Regions from separate parts of the Bacillus sp. CPT56D-587-MTF genome, predicted to be linked through region 1. Evidence: riboswitches for the same ligand, from Rfam matches in the RefSeq annotation. Region 1 holds a riboswitch; each other region holds the start of a gene.
The links. A riboswitch is a leader RNA that binds a small molecule or an ion and turns the genes downstream of it on or off. The one in region 1 is predicted to bind S-adenosylmethionine.

Region 1 (7,674 bases):
TGCGTCATACAATGATATTATTTCCAGTCATAAATTTTTATATTTGTTTTCAAGAATTTCACCGAAAGTTGCATTGTTAACGATGATTACAGTGAGATTTGTTCCTTTGTTTATAAGGCGATTAAAGAAAATCACACTCGTCCAAAAAACGAAAGGTGTGCAGGTAGATTCAGGTTCGATAATAGAACGCGTCAAAAATGGTATGCAATTGCTGCAAGTATTATTAATTTGTTCATTAGAAGATGCACTGCAAACGGCAGATTCTATGCAAGCTCGTGGATTTGGTGTAACGAAGCGTACGACGTATATTCGCTATAGAATGGAAAGGCGTGATTGGTATACGCTCAGTTATTTAATCATTTTATTTATAGCTGCTATTGTATGTAGTAATTATGGCGGAGGGAAATTGATTATTTATCCGAAAGTCGAATCTATTTTATTCCAGCAATACGATGGAATGATGTTTGTATTATTTACACTGTTTATTAGTTTACCAATTATGATGGAAGGAAGGGAATGGATATGGTGGCGCATGCAGAAATAAACAATTTATCATTTGTATATGCTGATGAAAATAAAAAAGCGTTACAGCATATTTCTCTTTCTGTTCAAAAAGGTGAGTTTATTGCACTTGCTGGAGGATCGGGATCTGGGAAGACGACGTTATTAAAACATTTTAAAAAGGAGTTACTTCCAATTGGTACGCGTTCTGGAGAGATATTTTATGAGGGTGTTTTAATAGAGGAAGTAGCTGATTTGTTATCTGCCCAAGAAATTGGGATGGTATTTCAAAACCCAGAAAACCAGATTGTTATGGATACAGTGATTCAAGAATTAGCATTTTCTTTAGAAAATATCGGATTACCATCACATATTATTCAAAAAAGAATAGCAGAGCTTATTAGCTTTTTAGGATTTCAAGATTTATTGCATCAATCTGTTCATACGTTATCTGGTGGGCAGAAGCAGCTTGTCAATTTAGCTGCGGTATTAGTTATGCAGCCGAAATTGCTATTATTAGATGAACCGACAGCGCAGTTAGATCCAATCGCTGCAAAAGAGTTTTTAGGATTATTAAAACGGATTAATGAAGAACTTGGAATTACGATTATTTTAAGTGAACATCGTTTAGATGAAGTTATCCCGCTTGCAACACGCGTTGTTTGTATGGATAATGGCCGTATTATGTATGATGGTAGTCCTAAAATTGTTATTACGGATATGTGGGGAGTAGAAACATTCCGTCCATTTATTCCGCAAATTCCAAGGCTATTTTTAGAGTGGAATGTGAGAGATATTCCGTTTACAGTGCGAGAGGCGCAAATGAAAATGAATGATTTTGCAGCGATATCATATGTAAATGACCCAATAGCACAAAGTGAAAAGCAAGAGGTAATTTTAAGCGCAGAGCATATTTCGTTCCAATATGAAAAAAATAGTCCGCTTATTTTACGTGATTTATCAGTTCCAATTGAAAAAGGAAAATGGGTAGCGCTCGTTGGGAAGAACGGTACAGGTAAGTCTACACTGTTAACGATTTTAGCAGGATTACAAAAAGCGAGAAGAGGAAAAGTAAAGTGGAACGGAAAAGTGGTACATAAAATCGATTCGAAAGAACGGTTTAAAAGTATTGGGTATGTATCGCAGCATCCGTATTACCATTTTACATTTGATACAGTATGGGACGAGGTTTATGAACGTGCGCGTGAATTATATGGAGAACAAGGAAAAGAAATAGCAGAAGATACGCTAAAACAGTTTTGGTTGTACTCGCTTAAAGAACGCCATCCGCATGATTGTAGCGGAGGAGAGCAACAATTACTTGCGTTATGTACAACGTTATTATCAAAGCCAACGTTATTATTACTTGATGAACCGACAAAGGGATTGGATCCATGGAAGAAAGAAAGAGTAGGAGAACTATTTAGGAAGCTGCAAAAAGAAGGTACAACAATTGTAATGGCAACGCATGATATTGAGTTTGCAGCGAAATACGTGGATCAATGTATGATGTTATTTGATGGAACAGTCATTATGAATGATGCACCGAAAGAATTTTTTAGCGGCAACTTCTTTTATACAACATCTATTAATCGATTCATTCGAAAAGAATTGCCATATGCATTAACGTGGGAGGATGTGTACGAAGCTTGTCCAAACAATATGTTGCATTCATAATATGTATCTTTGCAGTAATAATCGGCACATTACTCTTTACGACACTTGTTATGGACGGTTATTACATGTTAAGTAGTTTGTTTCTATTAGCGGTTATTATGTTACCTTTCTATATCCGTTTTGAAAGAAAGGCGTTTGTTTCACGTGAAATTGTTCTCGTTGCTGTATTAGCGGCAATTGCAGCAGTAAGCCGGGTGCCATTTTCTATTTTACCAAGTGTACAACCAACTTCTTTTGTCATTATCGTTTCTGCAATTGTATTTGGAAGTGAAACTGGTTTTATGATTGGTGCTACAGCAGCAATCGTATCTAATATTTTTTTAGGACAAGGTCCATGGACACCGTGGCAAATGTTTTCGTGGGGCATGATTGGTTTTATAGCAGGTTTACTTCGTAATACATTTTTTATGAAAAAGCTATGGGGAAGACTTCTTTACGGAGTAATTGTTGGCTTTTTATTTGGCTGGATTATGAATTTCTGGGGCCTTCTCGGTTTTATACGAGAAGCAACATGGGAAACTGTCATTTCGTATTATATCGCAAGTTTTTACTTTGATTTGAGCCATGCGATTTCGAATGTTATTTTCTTATTACTATTTAGTACTTCATGGATTACGATTCTTACAAGATTTAAAAAGAAATACGGTATATTAGATGAGCATAACGTGACATAGAAAAGCATACTCATATAAGGTAGGGTCGCGACTTACATATTCGTTTGCCTCTTTCATGCTTCTTACATAATGTAAGGAGCATTTTTTTGTCAAAAAATCGATTCAATATGCATCCGCTATTATATAAAATTATTTGTATAATTGTAGGTGAGAACTTTTTTCAAAAGGGAGGTGTATAGTTAATGAAGTTAGTTATTCCGAAGCAACATGGTGCATGGGCCATGCTTGTTATTCCTTTTTTATTAAGTGTCATACTTGGGAAACCTACTATTTATCATATTCCATTGTTTTTAGCGTGGTTCTTTATCTATTTAGCTACGTACCCATTTCTTACGTACATAAAGCAAAGACGAAAAAAAGAGTTTTTACAAGTTTCCATTATTTATTTTCTTATTGCGTTCCTATTTGGGATGATTTCTTTATTATATGAGTGGCGAATTCTTTTATTCGTAATAGTAATGATTCCATTATTTATAGTGAATATGTATTACGCTCGTCAAAAAAATGAAAGAGCACTATTAAATGATATTTGTGCGATTATTGTGTTTTGTATCGGTGGGTTAATTAGTTATTCCTTTTCAATGAAGCAAATCGATCATACAGCATTATTCATTGCGCTTATTTCATTTTTATACTTTTTAGGTAGTACGTTCTATGTGAAAACGATGATTCGTGAAAAAAATAACCCGAAGTATCGTCTTATATCTTGGGGATATCATATCGTATTAACGATAATCATATTTGTGATTAATCCGTGGTGTTCTCTTATTTTTATACCAAGTGTCATTCGAGCAATTGTGTTGTATGGCAAAAAAATTTCTATTAAAAAAGTAGGAATTTTAGAAATTGCTAATTCTGTATATTTTTTAATCATAACGGCAATAATTATGAAGTATGCCATTTGAAAAAACTTCCCATCAATTGATGGGAAGTTTTTAATCTTTTTCTAAAATGTGAACGGTGTACTCGCAACGTTGAATAGCTTGTTCAACAGCATAAAGTGATTGTTCAATACGAGCGCGATTAAAATCTTTTTCAACTGTTTCGAGCGCTTCTTCTAAACAATTTTTAGCTTCTTGTAATGATTGAAAAGAATCTTGTACATATCCGCGAGCATTTTGATGCATTTCATAATCCTCCTTGCATGTTCGTATATGGGTAGTATGAACAGTAAGGAAGAAAATATAATTTGTTATATTTATTATATTTATTATATTTATTATATTTATTATATTTGTTTGACAATTAAAGTGGAATTACGTATAGTAAGAATTAAGTGAATATTTTCTTATCCAGAGAGGTGGAGGGACTGGCCCGATGAAACCCAGCAACCGCGATGCAGGTGCTAATTCCAGCAGAACATATTTGTTCTGGGAGATAAGACGAAGATATATACGTAACTTCTTCTTATCGGAGAGGTTTTTTTATTGCAAAAAAACCGATTACGAAAATTTATATTAAGAAGAAAGGGGTTGCGCATTACTGTGACACTCGAAAAATACGTAAAACTGCGTAGTACAGTTTATGAATATATGATAGAGCAAGATAAGCCGATATCATTGTTAGATATTCAAGAACATATCGTTTCGCATCATGAAGGAAAATTCACGAAAAAGATGTTGCATCAATTTTATTTATCAAGATTATTAGACGAACTAAAACTGGATGGGAAAATTACATTAGCTGATGAATATCTCTATGCTGAAAAAGGGGTATTGTATAAGGCGAGAAAAGGGAGCTAAGCTCTCTTTTTTTCTTAAAATAACGGAGTATGTAGAGTAAAAGACTGCTAAAGCAGCCTGATACAGGGAATGGTGTTGAGTGTGTAGTGTCAAAAATTGAATGTGCCTGAAAGAGGCAATTCATATCGGCTGCAAATGAAAAGAGACACCTTCGCCGAATAGGTGTCAGTCGTTTTGTCACGTAGACTTGCTACTTAACAGTAATTAGAATAACATGCAGGATTTTTGAAGTCAAAAGGGAATTAAAGGAAGGGGTACAATTATGTACGCTTACTTATTAAAAGATATAACGAAATGGATCCCAAAGTACATTGTAGATAAGGGATATGAATATTATGAAGATGGGCATGTAGAAGATGTTGAAATACAAGATAAAAAAGTGTTTGCTTTCGTTACTGGAAATGCAGGGGATTATGAAGTAGTTATCGATCTCGAAGATTTTTCAGAAAGTAACTGTGAGTGTCCCTATGAAAATTATTGTAAACATATGGCGGCAGTTGTTTATGATATGCAAGGTGCTGGTGAGAGTGCAGTTAAAGAGAAACTGAAAGATTTAGAAAAAGAAGAGTTACTTATATTATTAAATCGATTGTTGCAAAGTTCGAAAAACGTACAAATTGTAGAGAAGTTATTAAAGAAGGAGAAACTTTAACGTATAGAGGGAGTTGTTTTGTAGTGAACGTACTAATTATATATGCTCATCCTAACCCTTCAAGTTTTAACGCGGCGATTTTCAATCATGTGCAAAAAGGACTACAGGAAACAAATCATTCAGTTACCGTACTTGATTTATACAAAGAACAATTTGATCCAGTCCTCGTATTTAATGAAGAGAAGAAAAGACGCGATTTAGTAAATGAAGAGGAAACAGCTCGGTATAGAACGTTAGTAGAAGAAGCAGATACACTTCTATTCATCTATCCAATATGGTGGTGGGGGATGCCAGCAATTTTAAAAGGATTTATCGATCGTATTTTCGTAGCTGGATTTGCTTATAAATATGAAGGGGCTCTGCCGAAAGGATTATTGCAAGGGAAAAAAGCATGGGTTATTAATACGTTAGACTCGCCTCTATGGTACGTCGCATTGTTATATCGATCAGCAGATTGGATTATGATGAAGAGAGGTATTTTACGTTTTTGTGGCATTCGCGATATAAAACGGTCAGTGTTTCAATCTGTGAAAACGAGTAAAGTATCAAAGCGTGAGAAATGGTTATTACAAATAGAAGAAAAGGCTCGTGCATTATGAATGAAGTCGATCGTATTATAAACTGTGTTCAGTATGATGGCGAACTTTTTCGGAAGTATGTTACGTGTTTACTTCAATTGAAAAAATGCAGCGAAACATTTCAGCAAATTCAAATAGAGTTAAGAAATGATTATTTAATAAGAGGAATTTGTGAAAGAGAAGTTGATCAGGTAGTAAGGGGAAGTAAAGAATATGAAACATATTTTCTTCCTAAAGCGTTACAGTGGAATTTTTTGAGGGAACATCCACACCTGATCGGAAAAATTTGCGAAGATTTTTTTGCATTTGAGTCATTACATCTTACGGAGTTAGAGTGGGAGAAGATTATAAATTGCGTGGGAAATAAGTGATTTATTATGTAAAAAAGCTAGTATAAAACTAGCTTTTTGTTTAAATAAATAAGAAACATAGACTAATGATAAAACCCGCATATAGTAAGTTCACAACACAAAATCCCATAATGTCACGAGCACCTAAACCAGCTATCGCTAATGCTGGTAATGCCCAGAAAGGTTGAATTAAATTCGTCCAAGCATCGCCCCATGCAATTGCCATTGCTGTTTTTGCAGCAGGTACACCAAGTTCAGCGCCAGCTGGAATCATAATTGGTGCTTGCACAGCCCATTGACCGCCACCAGATGGAACGAAAATATTAACGATACCAGCACTTAAAAAAGTAAAGAGCGGGAAAGTTGATTCGTTTGAAATGCTAATAAAGAAATTAGAAATAGCTCCTCCAAGTGAAAGTCCTTCACTATTTGCTCCAATCATCATGCCCATAATTCCTGCGTAAAACGGAAATTGAAGTAAAATGCCAGAGGCACTTTTCGTAGAGTCTGAAAAAGCGCGAATATACTGAATCGGAGTGCGGTGGAAAATAAGTCCAGCAATTAATAACATAAAAATCACGATATCGAGAGTAAGATTAAATCCTTTCGTATAAAAGTAATTGAAAATATAAATGAGACCTAACAATCCAACGCAAAGTGTAATAATAATGCTATTTTCCATCTTTTCAGCGAACGTATTTTTTTCTACTTCTTGAGCAGCAGCTTCTTCATGGAACACGCTAGGATCTACTGTAATCGTATGTTTTTCATCTGGATGCATCGCTTTATTAATGAGAGGCATCGTAATGAGAAAAATAATAACTGGAACGAGAGCGTATGGTGAGAATAACGTTTCTGTTATTGGAATCGCCTCTTTAATACTTCCAGCAGTCGTTTTAATTAACGTTTCACCGCCTGTTGCTAACGTAAGAGGGATAGAGGCAGAAAGACCGGCATGCCAAATGAGAAATCCAGAGTAAGAAGAGGCGATTGCTAGTCTATAATCTAATCCGTCCAGCTGCCTTGCCACTTCTTTTGCGTATAAAACAGATACAACAATTCCAAAGCCCCAGTTTATGTATGCACCGAGTAAACTTACAATTGAAATGGCAATAATGCCTTGTCCAGTTGTTTTTGGTAGTCTGGCAGCTTTCGTTAATCCTTTTTTAATAAGAGGAGCATTTGCTAAAGCAGATCCTGTCACGAGTACAAGTGCCATTTGCATAGAAAAGGCGAGGAGTCCCCAAATTCCATTACCCCAGTGATTAATCATTTCTACAGGTGTTTGGTGAGTCGCAAACATACCAAAAAAGATAACGAAAACAGTTAGTAAACATGATAAAATAAACGGTTCTGGCAAGAAGCGCTGCACTAAGGCGACGCAACCATTTGTAAAGGAACGAAACAAAATAAATCAACCTCCTTATGTATATGTATTACAATTATTCGAGGTGTTTCGTTCATAACCTTTTATAATCGGAAAATTATGATATTTTAAAA
Region 2 (7,674 bases), 2.7 Mb from region 1:
TAAAAAAACTGTCAGAAATTACTGACAGCCTAATGAAACGTCTATTGTTGCTTTTCAATTACAGTAGCAGCAATTCGTTCAAACTCTTTTTGAATCTCCTCTTTATATGCATCTACTATTGAAAAATCCATAGCAGCAATATAAATTCGTTCTAATTTATCACGAACCGATTTTGCTTTCGCTAAGAAAGACATCGCCTCATTCATTTTTGCTTTATATTGAATGGAAACATCACGAATTTCCTTCGCATATTTCTCATCAGTCCCTGGCGTAACAATAAGGGCATACATATCAATAATTTCATCACCCTCGCGACTTGGAAAATATTCATGTGGTGCAGTGCTATCAAAAATTGCAAAGCCTAATTCTCTTACGATAACCATATCAAGACTATTCGGGTCAAATCCGCAATGATATACTTCAACTTCAAACCCTTTTTCTTCAGCTGCCTTAGCTAACTTTTTGAGCATCGTTGATTTTCCAGAGCCTGGGCGCCCTTTTATAAAATAACGATGTGGTAACCCTTCTGTTAAATTAGGAACAAAATCAACTGCTCCTTTCGGTGTAGCAGCTCCTAAAAAACGATGTTTTACAAGCGATTGTCTCCCGCTTTTATCTGCAAATAATTTCTGGATTAGCTGATTGGTTAGTTCATTTGCTTTATTAAAATCTATATTATCAATATATATCTTCTCCCACTCATCATGTATAACCAATGCCTCTTTAAAACGTGCGTAAGCAGACTGAAAAGCTTTGCTTGCTTCTGAAACAAATCTTTCAATTTCTAACTTCTGCTTTCTTAGTTTATCTGAGTCCCAAGCAATTCCTAAATTTATATACTCTTCAACAACTCCTGGCATTTTTGGCTCAATAACATGCGGCGATGTCCCATCAACAATTCCTACTTTTAATTTTGGGATAATTACACCATCAACCGATTTATTATCAGAAGAACAATGTAAAAATTCAATATCATATCCTTTTTCAATCCATTCACGACCTATTGCCTTTATTAAAGAAGATTTTCCCGTTCCTGGGCCACCCTTTAAGATAAATAATCTGTCTAATCCTTTTAAATTCTCTTCGTATAAATTGTGAAATCCCCTAGCTGTATTACCACCAGCATAATAATTTAATACATTTCCTGTCACTGCACTCACTCCTTCGCAGCATTCTATTTACATAAGCTACAATATGCGAGCAGCTTTATTTGGGTGAATACCTATTTTGTATTGCACGCAAAAAGGAAATGAATTACAATTTAACTATCGGAAAATTCCGATTTTAAAAACTGAATACTTCTTTATCAAGAGAGGCAGAGGGACCGGCCCTTTGAAGCCCAGCAACCTCAGTTTATATAAACTGAATAGGTGCTAATTCCTGCAAAATGCAATGCATTTTGGAAGATAAAACTCAACTAGCATGTAAAGCTCATCTTTCTTGATACTGAAGGATGAGCTTTTTATTATTTGAAAAACATATATTGGAGGTATGTAAAATGAAAGTAATTGATTTATCACAAACATTTGAAAATAATATGTCTCAATTTCCTGGAACACCTAAAATACAACTAGAAGCTGTTACAAGTGTTGAAGAATCAGGATATCAAGTTACAGATTTTCATTCTGTCGTTCATGTTGGCACGCATTGTGATGCCCCTGCGCATTTCATTTCAGGCGCAACGACCATCGATCAATTACCGCTAGATCAATTTGTAGGCGAAGCTGTTCTTATAGATGTAACACATATTCAAGAGCGAAAATTACCTAAGGCAGTATTGCATAATACTGACATAAAAGAAGGTGATATTGTTATTTTTCATTCTAATCTATCCACCAAATGGAATACAGAAGCTTATGAAAAGGAAGCATTTTATCTTTCTGAAGAATTAGCTAAAGAACTAGTGCGATTAAAAGTAAAATCTATCGGTTTAGATTTCATTTCTCCTGATGAAGTCACAACAGAAACATCACCGATTCATCACATATTACTAGGGAATAATATTTACTTAATTGAAAATTTAACAAACCTAGATGCTATCGAAGCAAAACGTTTCTTTTTCTCAGCAGCACCTTTAAAAATTAAAAATAGTGACGGTGCTTTCGCAAGAGCATTTGCTGTTATTTTTTAAACATAGCCTATAAAAAAAGCAAAGGCCACTATTGGTCTTTGCTTCTATATTTTCTATTTAAATTAAGAAAGAATTGTTCCACACGGGGACGCACCCAAGCTAAACAATCTATCTCTTTCTTCTTTGTGCAAGCTATCTCTTCTCCATCAACCATTTCAACAAGTTCTAGTTCTAACAGTTGCCTCGTGAATGCTAACATATTCACTTCTTCGGATGGATACTCTTCTTTTAATTTCTCCTCAATTTCCCCCAATAAAAAACCGTCACGCATCATTGCCAATGCATCAATCCAAAGTGGCGGCATTTCATATTTTTCTCCTGTAATTGTATCTTTTACAATATAATTCTTTTGCTCTTTTCGAAATTGAATCGTGTGTAAACATACAGTCGAATTTAATGTTAATTCCATCATACCACCTCTTTCATAATATCTGCATAGAAAAAAGGATGCGTGTGCACCCCTTCTTATCTTTTCATAACACTACTGAACCGCTACATGAGCAATCAATCTCATGTCGATATTTTCCTCCATTATAAACGAAGTATTTTATAAAAAAAACCCTTCTTGAAACATTTTATAAAATGTTTATATTTACACAACAAGAACACTTTTCTGAAAAATCTTTTCTCCCAATACATTAAAAGGTCGGCAAAAAAATTTCTACTTTCGTTCCTACTCCTACACTACTTTGGATCGTGATACTCCCTTGATGTTCCTTAATAATTTTATATGTAATCATTAATCCAAGTCCTGTACCAGTCTCCTTTGTTGTGTAAAACGCCTTGCCAATTTTTTCTAACTTCTCATTCTCTATACCAAATCCTTGGTCTTCAACAGAAATACACAAATGTCCTTGCGTTTTTTGATATGCACGGATATGAATTTCTCCACCCTCTGGCATTGATTCTATTCCATTTTTAATGATATTTAATAACACTTGTTTTAATTGCTTATCATCACCGTTTATAGCCGGTAAATTCCCATCTACTTGTAAATGACATTTAACTCTATATTGCGTTGCATAACTTTCCATTAGATGCACAACATATAGAAGGATGTCTCGTATATTACACCTTTCATAATTTGTTGGCTTTGGTTTTCCTAACAACATCAATTCACTAACAAATCCATTGACTCTTTCAATTTCTTGTAGCATAATGTCGTAGCTCATCGTATCAGTTGGATTTCTTTCTTTTTGCATTTGCGTAAACCCTTTTAACGCTGTTAACGGATTTCGAATTTCATGAGCAATTGTTGTAGACATAGTCCCAATCACAGCTAAATTTTCCGTCTCTTTCATATTGTTCATCATTTCAACCACTGTTCTTACATAAGATTGAAATCGTTTTAATAAAGAATGTGAAATAATGAAATAAAATACACATAAAACAAGTGGAATTATCACTTTTAAATCTTGTAATAGCAATGTGAAAAATACGTACTTTCCAATTACACTAAAGGACACTAAATAAAAGTATTTTCTATTCACGAAAACTGGGGCAAATAAAATTAATAACATTTCTACCATACTGCCATGTTCAAAAGGTCTATCCGTTCGCAAATAAATCATTAAATTATTCACAAGATTGATAAACATGTACCCAAATAAAAATAAATATTTTACAGAATATACATACCCTCTTTTTTGAAGATATATAGAAATAGGAAATAATGCTATTACAAATATAGGCACACCTATCCCAAGACTACCTTCTGGCCAACCTACCGCTGTTCCACTAATATTCATAGCAGGATATACAAAATAATATATAGCGTCATATAAAAAGAATATAATATAAAATAATAATATAAATACCTTTAAGGCTCTTCTTTCTTCATAAATCAAGCTCTTGTATTTATTCATATAAAAACTCCCCTTGATCGATACAAAAAACTTTCATTGTTATCTCCTTAAAGTATAAGTATGAAATTGCTTTCAGGGCAATATTTAACCTTATAATACTGAAAGGAAGGAGATCTCTCCTTCCTTTTGGTAACAACTTACATCCATCTTACCCTGTCATGTAACAATCCATCCGTAAAATTATTATGCCCTATTACAAAATCCTTCATATATAAATTTAAATACTCACCGTACTTACTTTCTGTATTTAATAACAACTCCTCAACGTAATAAGCACCTTGTTCAAATTGATCTAAAAGTAAACTGGACAAGCCCGCATAAATCCCGCACCCTACCTGAAAATACGTTGCATTCGTTTTATATTTACGAAAAACTTGGCTACTATTCATCACATTATACATATATGTCTCACTATTTTCATAAACGAGTAACACACCGACCAAGTCCTCTCCAGCAACCTCTTCTTCCGCTGGATTAAACACTTTACGATTCCAGTTCCATAAATCTTCTACTTGATCTAAGTTCTGTCTAATTATATTTGTTGTATACTCATTAATTCGGTAAAGAAAACCAACTTCCATATTAAAGTTTTTCCCTAAAATTAATACTTCCTCATGTGGCATTAAACAACCATAGAATTCTTTTTCTCCTAACTTCACTTTATACTCTGAAGCATATACATCTTCATAAAAGTAAAGAGGACGATGATGGCTCATATACATCGGATAACTCCAGATTGCTTCATCTAAAAATCGCTCTACTGCCCATGAAGCATAAAGTGTATGTGGCTTTATAAGTGCTGTATCATTCAAAAATGACGTGTCATGTTCTACAATATAACATGCTCTTGGCCTTTCATTTGGTCGTTCCTTCATAAGCTCAACAACCATCCATTGAACAACACCTGGATTCATACCTGAACCTATAATCGCTTTTGTATTTGTAAATTTCTCTTTCTCCTTCTCAAACCTTGTATATCTTTCCGTAAGCTGAAAGCCAATTAAGCTATCGTCCTGATCTACTGCCTCATTTTCCAAGGCTGAGTTAATATAACAAATTCCTAGTTCATTACAGCAGCTTAATACTCTAATTGTATCTGCCCCTGAAACATCAATCACAACACTCGTTCTTTTTTCTTTTAAATGTTGTTTAAATTCCACTACATTTTGAAGGTTTATTTCATATAAATATAATTGACCTTTCAGATTCGAAAACAACTCATCATAATAAGTCCTATCTTTTTGTTTTATATCCACCAAATGAAATTTGGCATTCTTTAATACTTCATAAATTGGATCTTTTTCATTTGCTATCGCTTGATTTAAAATTGCTAAAACTGCTTTTGCTGCTCCACCAGCACTACCAAGCAATGTAATTGATAACGAATTCGGAAACTGCTCCACAAACAAAACCCCTTTAATAAATTAGTTGAGCAGCTCCTCCTCAAAAAATAAATTGAATATATAATAAGATAGCTCGTACACAATGTTTATAAGTTAGTGCAAAGTTACCTTTTAAAAAATCACACTATACTATTCTTATATTCAATTCATTCTCCCCTCATCTCCAAATTAAACTAAAACAAATAGGCTCGACCTTTTCTTCTGCATATAAAAGAAAAAGCCAGCCCTTTCAACTAGCTTACGGACAATGGACAGATTTTACATGTTGAATATTTACATACATTTTCGCATCACGTGCTTTTGATATTTCAATATGACCTTCATCAATTTTCGCCATTTTTCCAATTTTATTGGACTCCTCACCTAAATCAAACACCATAATTTTCCCAGCCATTTTAATAAGCTGTTCTTCAAACGTTCGAGCTAACGTAATATTTAACGGATTCACGGGGAGTTCATTTTTATTGAGGGCATAAGGCACTTGATTTTCTTTATACGGAATTAACCATTTCAAGTGTTTTAAAGATATATATACAGTTTTATAAACTGGACTATAAAAAACAATATAATCGTTCATCACACTTGTAATATAACCATGTATTGGAGCATTTCCGGCTACATAAATTTCCGTAAAAATCCCTTTAGATGTACTTAATACTTTCCTCAAAGAAATTGAAGGAGACTCTCTCTTAATTACAGAATCCACATCTGGTTTTGAGATTTCTTCATCATTTGATCTTAAAAACTTATAATATTGTACATGATATAAAGATATATATACGTAGTCTTGTCCATTGTAAAGAACAACGATATCATTTCCTACATCAATTAATACACCTTTAAATCTTTTTTCACCGATTAATTTAACATATATATTTTCTCCAATACTTTTGTTTAACTCATTCATCTATATCCTCCTTCCTACGAATTTCTTCTTATCTGTCTTCCATTTCTAAAAAAATAATCAGGGCAAAGTTCTGTTTTAATAGTAAGTAATTCCTTTTCATACTATCGAAATAAGAAATTGTTCTTCTCTTTCCCTCATAATGCCCCTCTTATTTATTAAACATTATTCATCTTCATTCTTTTTACATTTAACTACTTGACTCACACTCTTAATATGAGACTTAATTACATAAATAACTTCATCACCGTTTACTAGTGTAATACAGCCATGGTGTACCTCACTTAATAAACCTTCCACACACTCTGGACCGCCACGATTAATTTTTACCCACTTATACTTCAAGTCTTTTAATATATCTAAAAAAGTATCCTCATCAGAGCAGAAACATGAACTATAGCAATCGCCACATTTACTTTCTTTCACTTTCTTCACTAGACTCTTCGTAACTACTCAGCCACCTTTCGGTGTCTTTTTTAAATTTTACTAGTTTCATATGCCTCCCATTTGTAAATACTGAGTATATCAAACAGGGGAGGTGAATCTTATGGTCGATCGAAAAATTATTTTAGATACATATAAAAAAGGACCTGAAGCTGTTATTTCTTTATTTGAAGAAACATTTTCTAAGTTAGAAAAACGTATACAAGAACTAGAAAATGCTTCAAAAAAAAACTCCAAAAATAGTCATAAGCCACCTTCTACAGATGGTTTGGGTAAGCCCGTTACAAAAAGTTTGCGCAAACCGTCTCATCGTCAAACGGGTGGCCAGTTGGGCCACAAGGGACATACTCTTGGTTTGACAGCGACTCCAGATCATACGATTACACATTCTCCTACATATTGTACTTGTTGTCATACTTCCTTGAACCACGAGCCTGTAAAAGGGTATCGCATTCGCCAAGTGTATGACTTACCACCTATTCAGATCGAAGTGACAGAACATAAAGTAGAACAGAAAGAATGCCCACATTGCCATTCTATCCAAGAAGCCCAATTTCCTTCGACAGTATCTCGTCCTGTTCAATATGGTCCAAATATAAAAAGACTGATTCCCTATTTAACGCATTATCAATGCATTTCTTTGAAGCGAACAAAAGAATTCTTTCAGGATTGTTTTGGACATTCTATAAGCGAAGGAACCCTGGTAAATCATACACAGGCTTTCGCTTCTCAATTGCAGCCATTCATAAAAGAAGTAAAGGAAAAGATTCTGCAGTCTCCTGTTGTCCATTTTGATGAAACTGGTATGCGTGTAGAAAACAAAACACAATGGTTACATACTGCCAGTACACCGGAGGTGACATTGCAACATATTCATCAAAAACGTGGAAAAGAAGCAATGGATGCTGGAGAAATCTTGCCATCTTT
Region 3 (7,674 bases), 2.6 Mb from region 1:
GTGGAAAAGTAACGGGAAGTGTTAGTAAGAGTACGGATTTAGTTGTTGCAGGTGAAGCGGCTGGTTCGAAATTAGCACAAGCGGAGAAACATAATGTTGAGGTTTGGAATGAAGAGAGGTTCTTACAAGAGCTAAATAAGTAAGAGGTGCAAACTTACCATGAAAAAAATAGCATTAGCGGTATTAAGCCTTGGCCTACTTGTAAGTGGGTGTAGTGCAGGTGCCGACAAAGATGAAAAAGTGGCTGAGAAATCGGGGAAAGCAAAAGAACAATCAGTTGTTCCAAAATACGCTATTTCGGATGAATATTATAAGACGACTATTCCATTTGATGGTGGAAATGCACGTGGTTTAGTGGTGCAAGGGTTAAATAGTCGTCTTGATATAGATGAATTTGAAACAGGGTTAATGCGAATTGCAAAAGAATCATTTAGTACGAAAGATAATTTTTTAAAAGGCGGAAAAGCTCTAGATACTCAAACTATACAGATGCTTGTTAAAAGAAAACGTACAGATGCTGAACAAAAGGAACTAGAGGACAAATTAAAAAAAGATGCAGTTAAATTTCCTAATATAGGATTAAACCCTGCATTAGGAACAGGATCCGAATCACTAGAAGTGAAAAATAAAAAAAATCCAATATATATTTCAAATATTTTAGAGCATGATTATTATGTGAAAAAAGGCGATAACGGCGAGGAACGCGTTGGTATGGTAGTTGGATTAGCAATGAATTCTGTTCAATATTTTAACGAAGAGCATGGTTATCCACGTGAAGCTGCAATCCCGGATGAAAAGATGTTAGCTGAAGGGAAAAAAATGGCGCAAGAAATTTTGAAAGTCATACATCAAAAAGAACCTGAAACCAAAAATATTCCAATAACATTTGCGATTTATCGCCAAGCTCCAAAGTCTTCGCTCGTGCCAGGTAACTTTGTTTCTTATGCAAATGCCGAAAAAGGTAGTGAAACGGTTGAAGATTGGCAACAAATTAATGAAAAATATTATTTGTTCCCATCAGAGCAAGCGAAAACAGATAATAAACGTGAAGACCTTGCAAGAGTATCCAACTTTAAGGCAAAACTAAGCGATTATTTCCAAGGCGACTATACAGCTGTTATTGGTACTGGTATGTATAGAGATGATGAATTAAGAGAAATGAAGCTTGATATTCCTGTCCAGTTTAATGGAAAAGCTGAAATAGTTGGTTTTACACAATATGTGGCAGGGCTTGTTATGGAATACTTCCCGAATTATATGAAAGTACAAGTAACGATTAAATCTGTAGAACGCCCAGAAGCTATTATTATACGTGAAGCAAAACAAGATGAACCACTTGTGAAGATTTTAGATTAAATATGAAGGCTGTTCCTCTATGGAACAGCTTTTTTTCTTATGTAATTTTGTTATAATTTAAAATGTTGTAAAAAATAGGGGTAAGGGGTAAATCTCATGGAAGAATTAAGTTTTCAAGTCATTATTTTATTAATTGCATTCGGTTTTTTAGCAGCTTTTATTGATTCCGTTGTTGGAGGAGGAGGGTTAATTTCGCTTCCTGCGCTTATGTTTGTTGGCTTATCGCCAGCTTCGGCAATTGCAACGAATAAATTAGCGGCAACAATGGGGACGTTTACGAGTGCGATGTATTTTATTCGATCAGGAAAAGTTGATTTTAAAATTGTAGGAAAGTTAATCCCGTTAACTATTGTTGGAGCTGTTGCAGGTGCTTTAGTAGTAAAATTTATTCCACCGGATATTTTACGCCCATTAGTACTTGTAATGTTGGTATTTATTGCTATTTATATTATTGCAAAAAAGAATTGGGGAAGTGTGTCTACCTATAAGAAGATGACGCAAAGAAAAACATTAATATTTTTCTTTGCTATTTTAATGATAGGATTTTATGATGGATTTTTTGGACCAGGGACAGGGTCGTTTTTAATTTTTGCATTTTTATTAATTGGCTTGGATTTTATTCAAGCGGCAGCATCTGGAAAACTTTTGAACTTTGTTAGTAATATTGTATCTTTAATTACTTTTTTATTTTTAGATATAATTCATTTTGAATACGGTATTATCATGGGATTATCAATGATCTTAGGTGCTTATTTTGGATCGAAGTTTGCGGTTCAAAAAGGTGTTGGATATGTAAGAACTTTATTTTTATTAGTTACTATATTATTGATCGGGAAAAATGTTTTGGAATATACTCATATTTTGTAGATTCATACGCATGTATGAATCTCTTTTTTTTATTATATTTTAAAAATTTATTATATTTTAAAAATTTATTAATTTTTAAAATATAAGTCTAGGAATATTTGAATAAATCTAAATTATCGTGTAGAATAATGTTGTAAAATGTAAACGTTTTTCTAAGGGGAGGCTAAAAAAAATGGTAGTAGCATACAAACATGAGCCATTTACAGATTTTTCAGTGGAGGCTAACAAATTAGCGTTTGAAGAAGGTTTAAAGAAAGTAGAATCTTATCTTGGACAAGACTATCCATTAATTATTGGGGGAGAAAAAATCACTACAGAAGACAAAATTGTTTCTGTAAACCCTGCAAATAAAGAGGAACTTGTTGGTCGTGTTTCAAAAGCAAGCCGTGAGTTAGCTGAAAAAGCAATGCAAGTAGCGGATGAAACATTCCAAACTTGGAGAAAATCAAAGCCAGAAATGCGTGCAGACATTTTATTCCGTGCTGCAGCAATCGTTCGTCGCAGAAAACATGAATTCTCTGCTATTCTTGTAAAAGAAGCAGGTAAGCCATGGAATGAGGCAGATGCTGATACAGCAGAAGCAATCGACTTTATGGAATATTATGGTCGTCAAATGTTAAAATTAAAAGACGGTATTCCAGTAGAAAGCCGTCCAATTGAATATAATCGTTTCTCTTACATTCCATTAGGAGTAGGTGTTATCATTTCTCCTTGGAACTTCCCATTCGCAATTATGGCAGGTATGACAACAGCTGCTTTAGTTTCTGGTAACACAGTATTACTAAAACCAGCTAGTACAACTCCTGTAGTAGCAGCGAAATTTATGGAAGTATTAGAAGAAGCTGGCTTACCAGCTGGCGTAGTAAACTTCGTTCCAGGTAACGGTTCTGAAGTTGGTGACTACTTAGTAGATCATCCTCGTACACGTTTCGTAAGCTTCACGGGATCTCGTGATGTAGGTATCCGCATCTATGAGCGTGCAGCGAAAGTAAACCCAGGACAAATTTGGTTAAAACGTGTTATCGCTGAAATGGGCGGTAAAGATACAATCGTTGTTGATAAAGAAGCAGATCTTGAATTAGCAGCTAAGTCTATCGTTGCATCAGCATTCGGATTCTCAGGACAAAAATGTTCTGCATGTTCTCGTGCAGTAATCCATGAAGATGTATATGATCATGTATTAAATCGTGCTGTTGAATTAACAAAAGAATTAACAGTTGCTAACCCAGCAGTATTAGGTACAAACATGGGTCCTGTTAATGACCAAGCTGCATTCGATAAAGTAATGAGCTATGTTGCAATTGGTAAAGAAGAAGGTAGAATCTTAGCAGGTGGCGAAGGAGACGATTCAAAAGGCTGGTTCATCCAACCAACAATCGTTGCTGACGTTGCAGAAGATGCTCGCTTAATGAAAGAAGAAATCTTCGGACCAGTAGTAGCATTCTGTAAAGCGAAAGACTTCGATCATGCACTTGCAATTGCAAATAATACGGAATACGGTTTAACAGGTGCTGTTATTACTAACAACCGTGACCATATTGAAAAAGCACGCGAAGACTTCCACGTTGGTAACTTATACTTCAACCGTGGATGTACTGGTGCAATCGTAGGTTACCAACCATTCGGTGGCTTTAACATGTCTGGTACAGACTCTAAAGCTGGTGGACCTGATTACTTAGCACTTCACATGCAAGCAAAAACTACTTCTGAAACTTTATAAGAAATAGTAGAGGAGCTCTTCACAGAATGTGAAGAGCTCCTTTTAAAATTGAAATCCTATATATTACCATCGTTCGAAGGGAATGAGCTAAAACCTATTAATAGCGGGATAAACATGTGAACAGAAATAAAATGATGAGAAAAGTTGACTTATTAGTCATATTTTTTAGTATTCATTTTGAGAATTTCCTGTATAATACAATTTGAAAGAAAATCTATGGTTCGACAAGGAACACTCCTTTCGGTTTTGCTCACTGAAAGGAGTGTTTTTTTATGTAGCTAAAAATTCTTGCGTGCTTATTACATTTGCATATACGCCATTTAAACTAGCTAAAATTGTATTGTGAATGTAAACAGCTGGTATAGTAGCGTTCTTAAAAGACAGGTCTTTTGTAGCACAAGCATCATGTATAACGGTACATTGAAAGCCAAAATCGAATGCAGCCCTTACTGTAGCATCGATACACATATGAGTCATCATCCCACATACAACGACATGTTCAATATTTAAACGTTTTAATTGCTCTAGAAGATTAGTTTCTCGGAAGCTATTTGGATAATGTTTGACTATAACTGTTTCTTCTCTAAGTGGACGTACGCTTTCGTGAATATGTACACCTTCTGTATTAGGTAGGAAAAAAGTAGCGTCATCTTTTATAGCTACGTGTTGGATATGAAAAATAGGTTCGCTGTTTGTTCTAAAGTGTTGTAATAACTGATTAGCATATTCGCTTGCTTCTACTGGATTACGCAATTCCATCTTTCCATTTGGAAAATAATCGTTTTGAATATCGATGAGTAAAAGAGCTGTTTTCATATATTTATCTTCCTCCGAGTTTCATATTCAAATAAATTTATTCAATTCGTAGAGAAGATTCTCCTGTTTAAAAATATGAGGAAGAAGAATTTTAAATAACCTTGAAAGTTACTATTTTCTCATGAATTTTCATCTGAAAATTTTAATAAAGGAATAATTAATATTTTTCTAAAAAATGTATTGACTCTTATTATTCTGAGTTCTATAATGAGAATTAATTAAACGACAATTAAATCGATACATTCTTATCCAGAGAGGTGGAGGGACTGGCCCTACGATACCTCAGCAACGGGTTTTTTTAATACCGTGCTAACTCCAGCAAGCCATATAAAGGCTTGGAAGATGAGAAGATGTGAACGAGTACATATAAGTGCTCTCCTTCTTATCTTTATGGTTGATAAGAAGGAGAGCACTTTTTATTTTACCTCGAAAGCTCTGCTTCAAGTTTTTACAGCATATAGGAGGGGAAAAAATGATTTCTTTTAACAATGTAAGTAAAGTGTATGAATCAGCTGGGCAATCTGTTCATGCGGTGGAGGATGTAACATTATCAGTTGAGAAAGGCGAAATTTTTGGCATTATTGGTTTTAGTGGCGCTGGAAAGAGTACGTTATTACGCTTAGTAAATATGTTAGAGAGACCGACGGCAGGAACGATTTCAATAGATGATAAAGATATTACATCATTATCGACGAAAGAATTACGTAAACTGAGACAAAGAATCGGAATTATTTTCCAAAGTTTTAATTTATTTAATTCAAGAACAGTATTTGGAAATATTGCTTATCCATTAAAGTTAGCGAAAGTACCAAAGAATGAGATAAAAGAAAGAGTAAATGAACTGCTGAAGTTTGTAGGGTTAGAAGATAAAGCAAACTATTACCCAGAGCAGCTATCAGGTGGACAAAAGCAGCGTGTGGGCATTGCTAGAGCACTTGCGACATCGCCAGATATTCTTATATGTGATGAGGCAACATCAGCCTTAGATCCAGAAACAACGACAGAAATTCTAAACTTATTAAAGAAAGTAAATAGAGAATACAATTTAACAATTCTTCTTATTACACATGAAATGCATGTTGTGAAAGAAATTTGTCACCGTGTAGCTGTAATGGAGAAGGGAAAAGTTATTGAAGAAGGAAAACTGTTTGATGTTTTCACGCAACCAAAAACAAAGACGACTCAAAACTTTGTACGTTCTGTCATTAATGATCATTTACCGGAAAGTGTTCTAGCGAAAATTCAAAATGGTGGTCAAATTTATCGTCTAACATTTACTGGTGAGGAGACAGGACAGCCGGTACTATCATATATCGCAAAAAACTATAACGTCGATGTAAATGTACTGTACGGAAATATTATTGAACTTCAAAATGTGCTATTTGGAAATCTTCTTGTAGAGTTGCAAGGGGAGCAGAGGGAAATTCAAAAAGCATTACAACATCTAAGACTGCAAGTGCAGCTGAAGGAGGTAGAAGCTCATGCGAGTTGATTGGAGTATATTTTGGCCGCGCATACTAGATGCGACGGGGGATACCCTCTTAATGGTAATTGTAATCCTTATATTTGCTACAATTCTTGGTATACCTCTAGGTTTACTTTTATATGTAACGAGAAAAGGAAACTTTTTAGAAAATAAATGGGTCTTTTCTATTCTTAACATCATAATTAATACAATTCGTCCGGTACCATTCATTATCTTTTTAGTAGCGTTAAGTCCACTAACGAGAAGTGTTATCGGAACGACGATTGGAACAGCAGCAGCAATTTTCCCGATGACGTTAGTCGCATCAATTGGTATTGCTAGAATGGTTGAAACAAACCTTGTTTCCGTTCCGAAAGGAGTAATTGAAGCAGCGCAAGCAATGGGCGCCTCGCCAATTAGAATTGTTTTTGAAATCCTTGTACCAGAAGCGTTAGCGCCATTAATCTTAGGTGTCACATTTATGACAGTTGGTTTAATTGAATTTTCTGCAGTTGCTGGGCTTGTCGGTGGTGGCGGTCTTGGTGATTTAGCAATGACATATGGTTATCAACGTTTTGATACATCAGTTATGTTCGTAACGGTCGTGTTACTTATTATTCTCGTACAGATAGCTCAAAATTTAGGGAATTACTTTGCGAAAGTCTTGTTACGCAGATCATAAAAAGGAAGAGAGGAAAAGAAAATGAAGAAAATTTTAGCATTTGCATTATCAGCGATTGTAGGAGTCTCAGCATTAAGCGGCTGCTCAAGTGGAGACACGGGTGCAGGAGCGAAAGAAAAAGTAGTTCGCGTCGGTGTAACTGGAACGGATGGAGACGCTTGGGAAATTTTGAAGAAAAAAGCTGAAAAAGAAGGGATTAAGATTAAACTGGTGGAGTTCTCCGATTACACAACGCCAAATAAAGCGTTAGCTGATGGAGATATTGAACTAAACTCATTCCAGCATATTGCGTTCTTAGAGCAATTTAAAAAGGAACATAAGTTAGATATTACAGCTGTTGGTACAACACAAATTGCACCAATGGGTTTATACTCTGAAAAATATAAGAAATCAAATGAAATCCCAGATGGTTCAGAAATTGCAATTCCAAACGATCCAACGAACCAAGCACGTGCATTAAAACTTCTTGATGCAGCTGGATTATTAAAGCTGAAAAAGGATTTTGGTCTATTTGGAGATCCAAGTGGTATTGCTGAAAATCCGAAGAAATTAAAAATTACACCGGTTATCGCACAGCAAACACCTCGTGTGTTAAAAGATGTAGCGGCATCAGTTATTAATAACGGTGTTGCTGGTCAAGCTGGATTAGATCCAGCGAAGGATCCTATTTTCTTAGAAGATCCAAAGAATGAAAATGCGAAGCCTTATATTAATATTTTCGCAGCTCGTACGAAAGATAAAGATGATCCAACACTGAAAAAAGTAATT

Region 2: it holds a riboswitch for S-adenosylmethionine, as region 1 does, so the genes downstream of both, AC3WVZ_RS29010 (cyclase family protein) here and AC3WVZ_RS14725 (hypothetical protein) in region 1, are expected to answer to the same signal.
Region 3: it holds a riboswitch for S-adenosylmethionine, as region 1 does, so the genes downstream of both, AC3WVZ_RS28480 (methionine ABC transporter ATP-binding protein) here and AC3WVZ_RS14725 (hypothetical protein) in region 1, are expected to answer to the same signal.

Annotation. Positions count from the first base shown of each region.
Region 1 covers NZ_JBYTEF010000001.1:2,859,124-2,866,797, reverse strand. Annotated here, with positions in the region: gene AC3WVZ_RS14750 (energy-coupling factor transporter transmembrane component T) at 1-544, shown strand, start outside; gene AC3WVZ_RS14745 (ABC transporter ATP-binding protein) at 517-2,178, shown strand; gene AC3WVZ_RS14740 (ECF transporter S component) at 2,151-2,852, shown strand; gene AC3WVZ_RS14735 (YwiC-like family protein) at 3,035-3,757, shown strand; gene AC3WVZ_RS14730 (hypothetical protein) at 3,788-3,979, opposite strand; SAM riboswitch class I at 4,138-4,236, shown strand; gene AC3WVZ_RS14725 (hypothetical protein) at 4,337-4,594, shown strand; gene AC3WVZ_RS14720 (SWIM zinc finger family protein) at 4,857-5,246, shown strand; gene AC3WVZ_RS14715 (NAD(P)H-dependent oxidoreductase) at 5,270-5,845, shown strand; gene AC3WVZ_RS14710 (hypothetical protein) at 5,842-6,195, shown strand; gene AC3WVZ_RS14705 (short-chain fatty acid transporter) at 6,236-7,582, opposite strand.
Region 2 covers NZ_JBYTEF010000001.1:5,604,768-5,612,441, reverse strand. Annotated here, with positions in the region: gene AC3WVZ_RS29015 (PRK06851 family protein) at 42-1,151, opposite strand; SAM riboswitch class I at 1,301-1,413, shown strand; gene AC3WVZ_RS29010 (cyclase family protein) at 1,499-2,131, shown strand; gene AC3WVZ_RS29005 (hypothetical protein) at 2,160-2,540, opposite strand; gene AC3WVZ_RS29000 (ATP-binding protein) at 2,770-3,996, opposite strand; gene AC3WVZ_RS28995 (hypothetical protein) at 4,134-5,399, opposite strand; gene AC3WVZ_RS28990 (LSm family protein) at 5,638-6,306, opposite strand; partial or broken gene AC3WVZ_RS28985 (spore coat protein) at 6,469-6,747, opposite strand; gene tnpC (IS66 family transposase) at 6,851-7,674, shown strand, end outside.
Region 3 covers NZ_JBYTEF010000001.1:5,505,315-5,512,988, forward strand. Annotated here, with positions in the region: gene ligA (NAD-dependent DNA ligase LigA) at 1-143, shown strand, start outside; gene AC3WVZ_RS28460 (CamS family sex pheromone protein) at 160-1,356, shown strand; gene AC3WVZ_RS28465 (TSUP family transporter) at 1,453-2,223, shown strand; gene pruA (L-glutamate gamma-semialdehyde dehydrogenase) at 2,396-3,943, shown strand; partial or broken gene AC3WVZ_RS28475 (cysteine hydrolase family protein) at 4,194-4,759, opposite strand; SAM riboswitch class I at 5,002-5,108, shown strand; gene AC3WVZ_RS28480 (methionine ABC transporter ATP-binding protein) at 5,232-6,251, shown strand; gene AC3WVZ_RS28485 (methionine ABC transporter permease) at 6,241-6,906, shown strand; gene AC3WVZ_RS28490 (MetQ/NlpA family ABC transporter substrate-binding protein) at 6,928-7,674, shown strand, end outside.